DNA from 2 places in the Komagataeibacter medellinensis NBRC 3288 genome. Region 1 is predicted to be linked to the other one. Evidence: riboswitches for the same ligand, from Rfam matches in the RefSeq annotation. Region 1 holds a riboswitch; the other holds the start of a gene.

The links. A riboswitch is a leader RNA that binds a small molecule or an ion and turns the genes downstream of it on or off. The one in region 1 is predicted to bind cobalamin.
Region 2: another riboswitch for cobalamin. It lies ahead of GLX_RS06305 (hypothetical protein); the one in region 1 lies ahead of GLX_RS15200 (hypothetical protein).

The regions. Positions count from the first base shown of each region.
Region 1 covers NC_016037.1:128,681-139,510, reverse strand. Annotated here, with positions in the region: gene GLX_RS15220 (uroporphyrinogen decarboxylase/cobalamine-independent methonine synthase family protein) at 1-283, shown strand, start outside; gene GLX_RS15215 (aromatic ring-hydroxylating oxygenase subunit alpha) at 291-1,379, shown strand; gene GLX_RS17655 (DUF2147 domain-containing protein) at 1,450-1,923, opposite strand; cobalamin riboswitch at 2,310-2,544, opposite strand; gene GLX_RS15205 (hypothetical protein) at 2,738-3,223, opposite strand; gene GLX_RS15200 (hypothetical protein) at 3,204-3,719, opposite strand; cobalamin riboswitch at 3,955-4,199, opposite strand; cobalamin riboswitch at 4,328-4,568, shown strand; gene GLX_RS15195 (LysR family transcriptional regulator) at 5,295-6,185, opposite strand; gene metE (5-methyltetrahydropteroyltriglutamate--homocysteine S-methyltransferase) at 6,299-8,593, shown strand; partial or broken gene GLX_RS18265 (hypothetical protein) at 9,177-9,374, opposite strand; partial or broken gene GLX_RS17640 (IS3 family transposase) at 9,387-10,195, shown strand; partial or broken gene GLX_RS15175 (transposase) at 10,419-10,830, opposite strand, start outside.
Region 2 covers NC_016027.1:1,377,205-1,382,010, reverse strand. Annotated here, with positions in the region: gene GLX_RS06320 (uroporphyrinogen decarboxylase/cobalamine-independent methonine synthase family protein) at 1-1,089, shown strand, start outside; gene GLX_RS06315 (aromatic ring-hydroxylating oxygenase subunit alpha) at 1,097-2,188, shown strand; gene GLX_RS06310 (DUF2147 domain-containing protein) at 2,256-2,732, opposite strand; gene GLX_RS06305 (hypothetical protein) at 2,854-3,219, opposite strand; cobalamin riboswitch at 3,328-3,562, opposite strand; gene GLX_RS06300 (hypothetical protein) at 3,757-4,113, opposite strand; gene GLX_RS06295 (hypothetical protein) at 4,217-4,702, opposite strand.

The DNA.
Region 1 (10,830 bases):
CTGCAGCGCGGCGCCTACCCACATCGGCATGGCGCACGGCATCGTGGAACAGACGCTGCGTTCGCATCGGCCGGATCGTCTCATGATCGCGCCATCGGGTGCGTTAAGTGACAGCAATGCCCTGACCGATCCGGACATTACGAACGTCCTGCCGCAAAAAATGTCCGAAATCGTGGCCGTGGCCAGCCGACGCACGATAGCACGTCGCAGCGCATCCATCCGCGACTTTTGCGAAAATGATATCCGTTTTGTCCCATGCGCTGATAACAGCGTGAGACATTGAAAATATCATGACAGGAAATACATCGGAAGCAGCCATCCCGGATGGGGCTGCTTCGCCACATCCGGATATCCGTCGTGTCCGCAGCAATCCGGATTTCTGGTATCCGGTTGCATGGTCGCGTGAACTTCGTCGGGGCAGGACAATTGGCGTACGGTACGCGGGGCAACCCATCGTGGTGGTCAGGCCCGAGGCCGGGGCCATCTTTGCGCTGGATGATGTTTGCCCCCACCGGCAGTTACCACTCAGCAAGGGAGAAGTGTGTGGAGATTTCATTCGCTGTGCATACCATGGACTGAAATACAGTCGGCGTGGCCAGTGTTTTTCCCCCGGCATGAAGCTGGAAAATGAACCGCCACGACTGCGGACATGGGCATGCCGGGAGAAGGATGGCCTCATCTTTGTGTTCATGGGGGATCTGGAAAAATCCGATAGCATTGCGCTGCCGGACTTTCCGCGTGTCCGTGACCCCCATTACCGTACCCGCCGGTTTGGAAAAGTCGTGCAATGTCACTACAGCTTCATGCATGAAAACCTGATGGACATGAACCACCAGATCCTGCACAGCCGACTGGTCGGAGGCATGAAACCACGGTTTCTAGGCATGGATCGGGGAGAGGATTTTGTGGAGGCCCGCTATACCTTTGCCCGCACGTCTGGCAGGCAGCCGCTGAGCGAGGCTCTGATTTACGGGCAGCGTCGCAAGGATGGCCGGGATTTTGCCTATCGGGATGTCATGACCATCCGCACGCAGTATCCCTATCAGACATTGCGGATCGAGACGGAGGGGATTGATGAACCGGTCATGGAACTGTGGATTGCATATGTGCCACAGGACCGGGAAGAATTGATCAACCGGGTATTTGGCCTGCTCTCCATACGCAGGTTGAAAATACCATTTTTACTGGATCTGGCGTGGCCGCTGCTGATCGCCTTTACGGAGCGTGTTTTCACAGAAGATCGCGAAATTGTTGAACTGGAGCAGCAGGCCTGGCGGGAGCAGGACGGCGACCGGAATCAGGAGGTCTTTCCAGTTATCATGGCGCTGCGCCAACTGCTTATCCAGAATGGTATGCCGTCCCAGAAAGACGTAGGATAATAAACTGATAGATGCCCATGCCCCGTCTCAAGGCGCATGGGCATCTTCTCCTGACCAGGCACCACGCAGATCAGGTGCTCATTTTGCAGTTCGGGCCGATATGACCGCTATAAGGAAGCCATGTCTGTGTCTGTCCGAACATCGGAATCCCGAGATAGCCCCGTAACTTGAGTTGTCCGGACTGGTTAACCCACATGCGCGCTTGATACACATGATTGGTATTGGGGTCGAGAATGGACCCGTTCCACCGGTCTGGTTGATCCGGATCCGGCACGAAGTCCCGCAGCATGGGCAACCCACATTCCGAACGGCCCGTCTGGTCGCGTGGGATGTCATCACTATAGTTCAGGCCAACCAGCTTTCCACACAGATGGTCGCCACACCGTGTGATCTCGAAAACACCCTTGTGATTTCTGGTGACCCATTGCCCCAGAACGGCGGGCGGAACTGTTGTCGCTGGAGGAACTTGTGCGTGAACAGCAGCCCCTCCAATCATGATACTGAGTATTAGCGAGACACAGGTTGCTTTTTGCGCAATATTCATGATGTGTCTTTCGTCGCTTCGTACATGACTAAAATTATGGGACATCGGCGGATCTATCGGGGAATTCGGATCGAAAAGCGCATGATTGATGCCCCGAGATGCGCGCCATGGGAATGAGCGGCGAGGGTGCTATCTACGCCATGGACGTTTTCCATGATAGCCTTGTCGCGCCTGCTGCCCATTGCTGCACCGGCTTGAAGGGCCCAGTAAGGGTCTTCAGCAACATGCGGGCGTCCCGTGCCGGTTGTCAGAAACGCGCCGGTCCCGCGATGCTGCATCACGATGTTTCCGCCAGAAACAGGAAACATGGGGGGCATTGATCGGCCGCATTGGTCTTCCCATGACGCATGGGAAATCTCCTGCCTTCGGTGCATCCCGCCCGACGACGTGGTTTGCAGACGATGGCAGGTCTCCTGGCTCACGGATCATGGCCAGCCAGTTCATGCCTTCCCATTCCCCAAGGGAAACAGTGGCTCACCCGCAGGTGAACGAACTGGTGGCATACCGCATACAGTTGCGGGAGCAGCCGCTGACTGGCTCCCGGAACAGAATTGTCCAGCCAGAGCGTTACAGCGTTCCCTTTTAACCCGCTCGCGCGGGGCCATCATCAATCAAGGGTCTCATTCCATTATGCGCGAAGTGAGAGGAACGCCCAATTCCTCGAAACGCGATGCCGGCCTGCATGGAACGAAGAGCTTGTTGATGCCAATCAAACTTGTCGCTCCGATCCAATAAGTGTAGGTCACTCAGTGTCTTCATCTTCGAAACACGCGGGCGGGGATACGCGCCCGCGCGTTAGCCACTATGTTGTCAATCAGGCGTTCGGGCTTGATGCGCTATACAAGTGCATGGCGGCGTCACGCGCGCCAATTGTCCATTGCGCGGAAATATAGGCCTGAAGCAAGGCCATGAGCGCCTCGACCCCGTGCGTGTCCGATAAATCGCGGGCTGTATCCACATAGGCGAGAGCTTCTAATAGCAGGGGCGAAAACAGTTCCTCAAGATAGTCGCCCCGCGCCTTCGGCGCAGCGGGTAATCGGCCAGCGGAAGGTACCAGACGTAGGAATGTTTCAAATCCATCCGCACGAATGCGGTCTTCCGGATTGGGGGCAGGGAGTTCAGTCTTGGCTATTGCCTGAATTACATCTTCCCGCAGAGGTGCGGATTCCATAAGGCGGGATACCGAGACAGAACGCTGACGTCGCCGCTGTTGTATGAGAATAAAATCAGGCGAAGGGACGGGAGAGGCCATTTTTCGTTTCACCGGGAATCGGAGCGGATTAACTGGAAAGATCTGCATCGGACAGGCCTTCCTGCGTCAGGAGGCGAGCATCCTCGTCACGCCATGCCGCGATTATGTCTGGGTTCTGACTGAGCCATCCAATTCTCTCGGCACAATATACAGGAACTCTGAATTTCTGACCGCGCTGATTGTTCAGGATTGTTCCTGTCTGGTGCAGGCGCCCGTCTCGTGTCCAGAAAAGACGCTCCTGGTTGGTGATCCCCAGAATCCGTCGAACCTGTCGCGGCGTAAACGGACGAAAAGACAGCGCGGTGATCTGTTTTTCCACCGAGCTGGCAATAGCCTCCAGAGCATCTGTCCTTTCACGCATGATGGCGGCTATAAAGCGGGCGAAAAGCTGCTTTACCTCTGGCAGACGCAGGCGAAGGGACGAGGATTGATCCAGACAGGCCGCAATAAGCATCCGAATTGCAACAACCGGCTCTGGCTCCGTAATGGTCGCCATTAGGCGCGACGCAATGGAAGGGGGTACCATGCTCATATCTGTGTTCATGGATATTTCTTTTTATCAGAATAAAACGTAGGTACCTGTGTCCTGGGGTCAGGAAAGTACATGCGAATTATAAGCCGCAGGCCGCGAGGTCTGTTGCTAAGGTTGCCTTACGAAGCCGGGATTCATTCAAGCACAGGCTAACGATCCGCATACATATGGAGGCTTGATAGATATATCGATACGCAAAAGAACGCGTCATAGCTGATCTCCTGCCACCGGTCGGTCCCGCCCGGTAGCACGGTTTGCGACGGTAGCAGGTTTCCTGGCTCACGGATCATGGCAGCTCGGTCCTGTCTTCCCACTCCCTTACTGGAAGCAGTGACCCATCTGATCGGACATCAGATGATCGGATCCGGCTACATACCGCCTACAGTTGCGGGCGCAGCTACCGACTGGCTCCCGGATCATCGCAGATCCCGCCAGAGCTTACGGTATTCCCTATTAATCCGCTTGCGCGGCACCACCAGACATAAAAGCTGGTCGCAATATGCGTCAGATTTCGTGATCTACGCAATATGGATTTTCCAAAAAACCTGCGATGACAGAGCATGGTATCCTTCACACAGACGGGAAGCTGGCAGGCTTGCACTGCTCGCGGGCGTGCGTCACACTACCTCTACATCAAAGGCCCCGTGCGAACGGGTTAATAGGGAACGCCGTGCGTTCTGGCAGGACTTATCAGGGTCCGGGAACAAGTCGGTGGCTGCCCCCGCAACTGTAAGCGGAGAGATACCGGATCGTATGTCCTTTTAACAGGACTCGTCACTGGCTATGCTCAACAGGCCGGGAAGACAGAACCGATATCAAGGACCCGTAAGCCAGGAGACCTGCCTTTGTGACGTAACCAGTTCTATCGGGCGGGGCGCCCGACAGACGGAGTGGCGATCATGTCTTCTGTTTTATCTGCTGCGTTCCTCATCCAGCGTGTTCTTTCCTGACCAGTTCTGAAGAATTACATCCATTGGCCAATGGCGTGTCGCGGGTCTAATCCCGTCAAACGCTACAAGGGGAACATGAGAAATGCGTACATATTTTGGCGGCAACCAGCGAAATGGCACAGGTCGATCTTATTTCGGATCGGAGAGCCTGACTCCCGCACAAAAACGGGCCATTCTGTCCCTGCCGAAAGACGGGGGGTATGGAACCTTGCTGGATGGAGGAAGCATCAGATCATCTCTCGTACTGATGGGCTTTATTGCAGGTGGATGTTCTGCGCGATGGGGGATGGGGCGTTCCCGCCTTACCGCACGCGGTCGGGAACTGCGACACAAACTCGAAGGCTGCGGATCTTAGAATCCTGTCGGCAGTATGCGTTGTGAGATAGGAACAGAGAATTTCTACGATACAGAGATCGCCGACCGGTTGGTCCACGGACAAATTTTCAGCGTTCACCATGACTTTATTTCGTGTCTCCGTCGTGAACTCCGGGACAGGAGAAAGACGCATCGACTCACCTGTCGGCACTAAAAAAGTGACTGCGTCAGGCACGGATCACGCTATCCATCTGTCGCCAGGTCCAGCAGTGCTTATCATTTTCTATTCTTTTTGACCCCGTACAGTCAGGCATGTCTTGACTCACTGATTCATACCCGCGAGTTCTATAAAATCGCGTAAATATTGAATGTCTTCATCCGTCTCGCGATGACCAAGAAAGATCTGTTTCGCAATACCGTTTATACCAAGTTTAACAGGATAAAGCTCAAAGCGAGAGGCATATTCTTCGACAAGCCATCGTGGAAGTGCTGCAACACCGCGGCCATGTGATACCATGACAAGCATGATATCGGTCGTTTCTATCTGCTTCTGCTGTCGCGGGGCTATGCCTGCGGGTTGCAAAAACTGCGTATAGATATCGAGGCGCTCTGACGGTACGGGATACGTAATCAGTATTTCGCCAATGAGCTGATCTGGCAATATATACTGGGCATCTCGCAAAGGATGATGGGGGCCTACAACCAGCACCAGTTCATAGTCAAAAACCGGCGTAAATTTAAGGCCTGGCTTGTAGAGCGGATCAGGGGTCACAAGAATATCGATCTCGTTGCTGAATAGCGCACCTATTCCGCCAAACTGAAATTTCTGGCGCACATCTACATCTACCTTGGGCCATCTTGCCAGATAGGGCGACACTACTTTCAAAAGCCATTGATAGCAGGGATGACACTCCATCCCGATGCGAAGCGTTCCGCGCTCGCCAAGGGCGAACTGTTCAAGCCGATCTTCTGCCAGCGTGAATTGTGGAAGGAGACGATTGGCAAGAGACAGGAGCCACTCTCCCGCCTGAGTGAGCACGAGAGAGCGTCCTTCACGTTGCCATATCTTCACGCCAAGCTGGCTTTCCAGCTTGCGGATGGAATGACTAAGCGCAGGCTGGGTCAGATTGAGGCGCGCTCCTGCAGCCGTCAATGAGCCTTCGCGCGCAACTTCCTGAATGATCGCCAAATGGCTGCGCTCAAGAATACTCATGTTCTACGCACCATATATGATTGCCGTTTATACATCTATGAAAACATATCATTTTTCTTCATATATCCGAAACCCTATCTTCCAGAAGCCATACATCATCTGGATAAATCTTCATGGTTACGACCCATAATCTCGGCTTCCCTCGCACCGGCTTCAAACGTGAACTCAAGTTCGCGCTTGAAGCTTACTGGAAAGGCCAGTCTTCCCTCGCCATGCTGGAGCAGGTTGGCACGGAACTACGCGCACGCCACTGGCGGGATCAGGCTGGTCTGGATCTCGCACCGGTCGGTGATTTTTCCTTTTACGACCAGGTGCTGGACATGAGCTTCATGCTCGGAAACCTGCCCACCCGTGTGCGTGACTTCCATGGTGAACAACTCGATAATTACTTCCGGGTTGCCCGCGGTCGCTCAGCAGCGGTTGCTGAAGAAAACACCGGATGCTGCGGCGGTGTCGCCGCCGGTGAAATGACTAAATGGTTCGATACAAACTATCATTATATCGTTCCGGAATTTGATGCCGAGACGACGTTTACCCTTGATGCTTCGCGGTTGCTGAGCCAGTTGGACGAAGCGCGGAAGCAGGGTATCCGGACGAAGCCGGTCATTATCGGCCCGATAACCTATCTTGCACTCGGTAAGGCCAAAGATGGTTCGGACAAGCTGGATCTGCTGCCGCGACTGTTGCCCGTATATGCCAGACTGCTCGATGCGCTTGCTCAGACGGGTGCCGGATGGGTGCAGATCGATGAGCCGGTTCTGGTAACGGAACTGGATGCATCGTGGCAGAACGCTTTCGTGCAGACCTATCAGGCGCTTGATACCCGCCGGGTCAAACTGCTACTGGCCACGTACTTCGGTCAGCTGCGCGAAAATCTGGCCCTGGTGAGCAGGCTCCCCGTGCAGGGCGTGCATCTCGATACCATTAATGCGCGGGAGGAGGTCGCTGAACTGGTAAAGACGAGCCCGCCAGATCGGATAATTTCCCTCGGGATCGTCAATGGCCGAAATATCTGGAAGACGGACCTGGAAGCGACGCTGGACTGGCTGGAACCTGTGGCAAAGCTGCTGGGAGACCGGCTCTGGATCGCGCCGTCCTGTTCCCTGCTGCACGTGCCTGTGGATCTGGCGGCCGAAGAGAAGATGGACGCCGAGATCAGCTCGTGGCTGGCTTTTGCCGTGCAGAAGCTGGACGAAATCCGCGTGCTGGCCCTTGCTCTTGACCGGGGGCGTTCTGCTGTGACGTCAGAACTGGTTACCAATCGGGCTGCGCTGGACTCACGCCACAGTTCGCCCCGCGTAAACAATCCGGATGTAAAAAAAGCCATTGCGGCCATCACTGAATCGCTTGGCCGTCGGATGAGTGAATTTGGGGCTCGCGCAGCAAAACAGGCCGCGCTGCTGCAACTGCCGCTTTACCCGACCACCACCATCGGCTCTTTTCCCCAAACTAGAGAAATCCGTCTCGCGCGCAGTCAGTTCAAATCCGGAAAAATTGACGAAGGAACATATAAGGCAACCATGCGTCGTGAAATCGAACATGCGGTGCGCGAGCAGGAAAAGCTGGGTCTGGACGTGCTGGTCCACGGCGAGGCGGAACGCAACGACATGGTCGAATATTTCGGTGAGCAGCTTGAGGGGTATGTGTTCAGCCAGAATGGATGGGTTCAGTCCTACGGTTCGCGCTGTGTGAAACCGCCGATCCTGTTCGGAGATATCAGCCGCCCCAAGGCAATGACGGTAGAGTGGATCAGCTACGCAGCATCCCTTACCGATAAACCAATGAAAGGCATGCTGACTGGGCCAGTCACGATTCTTAACTGGTCCTTTGTCCGAGATGACCAGCCGCGCTCGGCCTCATGCTTTCAGCTTGCGCTCGCCATCCGGGATGAGGTCCTGGATCTGGAAAAGGCTGGCATTCGCATCATCCAGATCGACGAGGCTGCCTTGCGTGAGGGCCTGCCGCTGCGCAAATCGCAATGGCAGGACTATCTGACGTGGGCGGTGGAGGCCTTCTGCATTGCAGCCAATGGTGTCGCTGATGAAACCCAGATCCACACACATATGTGTTATTCAGAGTTCAACGACATTATCGCCGCCATTGCTGCCATGGACGCAGACGTTATCACCATTGAAACCTCGCGCTCCGACATGGAGTTGCTTGATGTCTTCGAGACGTTCAACTACCCGAACCAGATTGGACCGGGGGTCTACGACATCCACTCACCCAACATCCCCACCGAAGCGCAAATGGTTACTTTGATGGAGAAAGCGAATGAGCGCATTCCAGCACAACGTCTGTGGGTGAATCCGGATTGCGGGCTCAAGACGCGCCAGTGGAACGAGGTCATCCCGGCACTCGTCAATATGGTACGCGCGGCCCGCACGCTGCGGGAGAAGTCGGCCTGAACCGCGGACTACACGTGGCGGACGCTGCAGTCGGGTGATTGTATCAAAGCTGTGACCATTCCCTGACGATAACATGAGAGACTGGTCGCACGTCACCGGAAAGCAATGCGTCTGACCGGCTCTCGCTATCAGGGACCGGGAAGACGCCCGGCATAGCTTTCGTCCATTCGTACTTATCGGTACAAAGCCATTGTTGGCATAACAAATATTATAGAACGTCTTGTGTTCTAAGATAGAGAGGGTACGATATTTCCCATGAGACGGCAGAACTAATCTCCCCCGCAGATTTGGAGCGTGTCTGACCATACCCGGCCTCTGGCTGTGTGGTCCAGGATCATCTTACGCCATTCCACTAGCAGGTGATCGGCAAGCATAAATCCGCCTTAAATCAGGAGTGAACCGTATCGCGACAAGGGCGGGCATGTAGAGCGTCTGCCGAATATAAGTGCACTCACGGCTTATGAAGCTTTTCCCTGCTGCGCGCCCGACTGGCGTGGAAAAGGCGGCATTCAGGCAAGAGAGCCGCAGCCTGCGTTTCGTCCATGGCTCCAAGTTCAGGCATATCGCCAAGAAGCGTTTGTTACCGCCACGGATCAAGGTATCCTGCTGCTTCCGCATGCATCCATCCTATCTTGCGCGGTTCGTTGCCAATCAGGACATAGAGAAAGGCACACATCGACATCGCAACGCGTTTCTGCGTAAACAGCGGCGCGATCCGCTCCTTTGCTGCCCGTGACCCTGCCCCCTGAAATGCCCTCGATTTGAAGTAAGGTCTGTCCATAGGAGACAGACGATGAAGGAAGCACGTTTCACGCAGGAGCAGATCATCGGGATCCTGAAGGAGCATCAGGCGGGCGCTACGGCGGCCGATCTGTGCCGCAGGCATGGGATCAGCGATGCGACCTTCTGCACGTGGCGATCGAAATACGGCGGGATGGAAGTGTCCGAAGCGCGGCGGCTCAAGGCTCTTGAAGAGGAGAACGCGAAGCTGAAGCGGCTTCTGGCGGAGAGCGTGATGGACGTCTTGACCCTGAAGGACCTGCTGGCAAAAAACTAGTGACGCCCGGTTTGCAGCGGGAGGCCGTGACCTGGGCGATGACTGAACGGGATTACTCGCAGCGGCGAGCTTGCCGCCTGATCGGCATGGACCCGAAGACGTGGCGCTGTGCGTCACGCCGCCCGGATGATGCCGAGGCGCGCAGTCGGCTGCGCGATCTTGCGGGCGAACGAGGCCGGTTCGGCTACCGGCGCCTGCACATCCTCCTGAAGCGCGAGGGAGTGACCATGAACCACAAGAAGCTGTTCCGGCTGTATCGCGAGGAAGGACTGTCGGTCCGCAAGCGTGGCGGCCGGAAACGGGCAATGGGCACGCGCTCGCCAATGATGCTGCCCGAAGGTCCCAATCAGCGCTGGAGCCTGGATTTCGTCTCGGACGCGCTGAACAACGGACGGCGCTTCCGCGTGCTGACAGTGGTGGACGACTACACGCGGGAGTGCCTGGCGCTGGTGGCGGATACGTCGCTGTCAGGCGAACGGCTCGGCCGCGAACTCGACCGGATCGGGGAACATCGCGGCTTTCCCATGATGATCGTCAGCGACGACGTCCTATATCGGGAAGCATCCGGTCGATTTGGCAACACGTCTCCATCGGCAGTTTGCACTGTCGTTGAAAAATACTGCAAGCAAAAACCAGGCGGTCTCCACCGCAAAATAAAGGTGCTCCCTGCCATAGCAAACACAGAGTCCAGATCGGCGTGATGGCGCCGTGGCTCTAACCGTCCTGAAGATGGGATGCGATAACCCAGGTGGAGGACCCAAACATTGTCTACAGGGTCGCTGAAGCGCCCTCACGGCACTGAGTGAGAGGGGTTCCTCCACCTGGAACCGGCCCCTCAACAAAGGGCCGGTAATCGTCACCGCGTTTAATGATCGCGTGCACAACGCGTCCCATCTTTGCGGTGATGGCTGTGAACGCCTTGCGGCGCAGGTCCGGATCATGCCGGTCCCTGGCCACATAGCGATCGAACTTGTCACGGAAGCTGTTCTCGCGCTGACGAATGGCGGCCTGAGCTGCCATCCACAATGTGCGGCGCAACCGAGCATTGCCGCGCTTGGACAGCTTCGTTTTGCCGCGATACTGACCCGACTGGTAGGTGGACAGATCCAGACCGCAGAATTTGAGAAATTGCCGATGATGACGAAAACGTCTCAGATCGCCTGCCTCGGCCAGGATTGTC
Region 2 (4,806 bases), on a different replicon from region 1:
AAGCTTATGCCCATATGGCAGGAAGCCGCGTGTCATAACGACATGCCGCAAGGCGTGTCCTCGCGCCATTATTCATCAATCCATTCCCGATACCCAACCCGACTTCTGACGGCGACATTGGGTTTTCCGTTTGTCAGTGAGGGCCGGGGAGTCGCCTTCCAGCGCGCAGCGGGCATTTCCCATATCGCGACTGCCAATAGCCTCTGGCACAGCAGGATTGTGCAGACTGCCAGAATGTTTGGCGTTGCGACTGATGATACGGTAATGGCCTGCGACCCCGTGAATGGTGAATACCGACAGCCTGTCCTGAGACCGGCACAACCATTTCATCTTGTTCATAACTGGCCTTACGACGCGTTCGTCGCGGCGTGGCGGCAGGGTATCACGACCCGGCCCATTCTATTGGGGCCAGTCAGTTTTCTCGTCTTATGCGGCATGGCGAAGGAAGACAATATTGCTCAGAGCCTGATGCGCCTGTTACCGGCCTATATTGAATGCCTTGAACAGTTGACCACTGCAGGGTGCTTATGGGTCCAGATTGATGAACCTATCCTCGCACATCCCGATCTATCGGCTGCTACACTGACCCACATTGACGTTGCATGGCGCATCCTGGCCGAGATATCAGGTGTTACGTCACTGGTTCTGGTGGGTGGAGAAGGAGGCTTTGGGCCGCATCTTCCGTTTGTGCTGCAACTGCCTTTCGATGGTCTACATATAGATCTGGTGCACGGTTATCGCGGTTTGCCTTATGTGCTGAAGCATTTTTCAGCGGATCGCTGGCTGTCACTGGGATTGGTCGATGCCTCTGGCACGGCACCAACCCATATTGGTATGGCCCGGAGCATTGTAGAACAGATATTAAACTCCCATCGTCGGGACCGTCTTATGATCGCGCCATCCGGGGCATTGGGTGGCACGGCGGGGCTGAATGAAACAGACGACCCGGTTATGCTGCAGCAGAAAATGTCTGAAATCGTGTCATTGGCCACTTCCTGTCAGTGGAGACGCCAGACAGAGCCCGTCCACGAATTTTGTGAAAACGATATTCGTTTTGTCCCATGCGCTGCCGACAGCGTGAGACATTGAACAGATCATGACAGGAGATATATCGGAAACAACCGTGTCTGAAATCGCAGCCTCGTCAGGTGTCGATATCCGTCGCGTTCGCAGCAATCCCGATTTCTGGTATCCGGTCGCGTGGTCGCGTGAACTGCGCCGGGGCAAGGCGATCGGTGTCCGCTATGCAGGACAGCCTATTGTCGTGGTCAGGCCAGATGCCGGAGCCATTTTCGCGCTGGATGACGTCTGCCCCCACCGTCAACTCCCACTCAGCAGGGGGGAAGTGTGTGGGGATTTTGTCCGCTGTGCGTATCATGGGCTGAAATACAGTCGACGCGGCCAATGCTTTTCCCCTGACATGAAGCTGGAACGCGAACCACCTCGGCTGCGTACCTGGCCCTGTCGTGAAAAGGACGGCCTGATCTTCGTATTCATGGGGGATCTGGAAAAATCCGATAGCGTACCCCTGCCTGACTTCCCGCGTGTCCGCGACCCGCATTATAGGACCCGCCGGTTTGGCAAGGTCGTGCAGTGCCACTACAGTTTTATGCATGAGAACCTGATGGATATGAACCATCAGGTTCTCCACAGCCGTCTGGTCGGAAGCATGAAACCGCGGTTTCTGGGAATGGAGTGTGGGAAGGATTTCGTGGAGGCCCGCTATACATTTGCCCGCACGGCCGGTAAGCAGCCGTTGAGCGAAGCCCTGATTTACGGACAACGCCGGAAAGACGGCCGGGATTTCGCCTACCGGGATGTCATGACCATCCGCACGCAGTATCCGTATCAGACATTACGTATCGAAACCCAGGGCGTAGATAAACCGGTGATGGAATTGTGGATCGCCTACGTGCCCCAGGATCGGGAAGAGCTGAGCAACCGCGTTTTCGGCCTGTTATCCATACGCAGGTTGAAAATCCCGTTTGTGCTGGATCTGGCATGGCCACTGCTGATCGCCTTTACGGAGCGGGTTTTCACTGAAGATCGCGAAATTGTCGAGCTGGAGCAGCAGGCATGGCGGGAGCAGGATGGCGACCGGAATCAGGAGGTCTTTCCGGTTATCGTGGCGCTGCGCCAGATCCTTATCCAGAATGGTATGTCGCCCCGGAAGGATGCCAGGGAGTAAACCGGTCGATGCCCATGCTCCGTCTTAATGCGCATGGGCATCTTCGCCTGACCTGGCACCATGCAGATCAGGTGCTCATTTTGCAGTCCGGGCCGATATGACCCTTATAAGGGAACCAGGTCTGCGTTTGCCCGAACATCGGAATCCCGAGATAGCCCCGTAACTTGAGTTGTCCAGACTGATTAACCCACATACGGGCCTGATAGACGTGATTGGTATTGGGATCGAGAATGGACCCGTTCCAGCGGTTCGGTTGATCCGTATCTTGCACAAAGTCCTGCAGCATGGGCAAGCCACATTCCGAACGTCCTGTCTGGTCCCGTGGGATTTCATCACTATAGTTCAGGCCCACCAGCTTCCCGCACAAATGGTCGCCACACCGTGTGATCTCGAAGACACCCTTGTGGTTTCTGGTGATCCATTGCCCCAGAACGGCGGGCGGAGCTGTTGTTGCTGGAGGAACCTGTGCGTGAACAGCAGCAGTTCCTCCAATCATGACACTGAAGAATAGCGAGACACAGGTTGCTTTTTGCGCAATATGCATGATGTCTCTTTCGTTGCTTCGCGCGTGACTGAAATTATGAAATATCGGCGGATTTATCGGCGAATTCGCATGGAAAAGCGCATGACCGATGCTCCGCGATGCATGCCGTAAGAATGAGCGGTTAGGGCACCATGGATGTTTTCCATAATGGTTCTGTCGCGCCCGTCATCTGCTGTCTGAAAAGCCCGGTATGACCTTTACCATCATGCGGGCGCCCTTGGCCGGTTAAATGTGCCGTGCCCGCAATATGCGCAAAACCAATGCCGGCACATTCTCCGCTACGTATCGAGACGGGATAGGTATGGCTGCCATATATCGGCGTGTCATGTCCCCACACGTCGCCAGAAGCCACGTCCGTCCGGCGCACGCTGAAGGAAATGTCGTCGGTGCTGGTGTCAGGAATATCAGCAGTATGAGCACATGTCCCTGAACCATACAGGGCGAGTGGACCGGTTGTCAGAAACGCGCCGGTCACATAGCGCCGCATTATGATGTCTCCACCAGAATTATGAAACATCTGGGGCATCGCTCAGTTATAATGGTCTTCCCATAACGCATGGGCAATCTCCTGCCTTCGGTGCATCCCGCCCGACGACGTGGTTTGCAGACGAGGGCAGGTCTCCTGGCTCACGGATCATGGCCTGCCAGTCCATGCCTTCCCATTTCCCGAAGGAAACAGTGGCTCACCCGCAGGTGAACGAACCGGTGGCATACCGCATACAGTTGCGGGAGCAGCCGCTGACTGGCTCCCGGAACAGAATTGTCCAGCCGGAGCGTTACAGCATTCCCTTTTAACCCGCTTGCACGGGGCCATCGTCAATCAAGAGTCTCATCTGATTATGCGCGAAGCGAAAGGAACGCCCAATTCCTCGAAACGCGATGCCGGTCTGCATGGAGCGAAGAGCTTGTTGATACTGATCAAACCGCTCGTCCCACCCCGATAACGCCAGATTCCTGAGTATCTTCACGCTTGTAACCGACAGGTGGGGTTACGCCGCTCATGCGGTGACCACTATGCTTTCAGTCAACCCTTTGGGCTTGGTATACCGTATAGGTGCATGGCGGCATCACGCGCGCCAATGGTCCAGTGTGCGGAAATATAGGCCTGAAGCAAAGCCATACGCGCCTCGATCCCGTGCGTGTTTGATAAATCGCAGGCTGTATCCACATAGGCCAGAGCCTCTGACAGCAGGGGCGAAAACAGTTCCTCCAGGTAGTTGCCCCGCGCCTTCGGCGCAGCGGGAAGCTGATCAGCGGGAGGTGCCAGACGAAGGAATGTTTCAAATCCATCTGCACGAATGCGGTCTTCCGGGTTTGGAACAGGGAGTTCCGTCCTGGCTATTGCCTGAATGACGTCTTCCCGGAGAGGTGCGGATTCCATAAGGCGGGATACCGATATGGAACGTCGACGTCGCCGCTGTTGTATGAGGATAAAACCCGGCGAAGGTACGGGAGAAGCCATCTTTTTTCTCAATCGGAATGGATTAACTGGAAAGGGCTGCATTGGACCGGTCTTCGTATGTCAGGATGCGGGCATCCTCGTCACGCCATGCTTCGATCATGTCAGGATTCTGGTTAAGCCATCCAATTCTCTCGGCGCAAGATACAGGAACTCTCAATTTTTGACCGCGCTGGTTATTCAGGATTATTCCGGTCTGCTGCAGGTGCCCATCTTGTATCCAGAGCAGACGTTTCTGGTTGGTGATCCCTAGTATCCGTTGCACCTGCCGCCGCGTAAATGGACGGGAAAACAGCGCGTTGATCTGTTTTTCCACTGAGTTGGCAATAGATTCCAAAGCGTCGGTCCTTTTACGCATAAGGACCGCTACAAAGCGGACGAAAAGCTGTTTTACCTCGGGCTGCCGCAGGCGAAGGGCCAAGGATTGATCAAGACATGCATCAGAAAACATACACATTGCGACAACCGGCTCTGGTTCTGTAACGGCTGCCATGCTCATATCTGTGTTCATGGATATTTCTTTTTTATCCAGAATAAAATGTAGGTACCTGTGTCACGAGGTCAGGAAATTACGTGCGAGTTATAAGCCGCCGGCCAGAAGGCCTACGAAGAGAA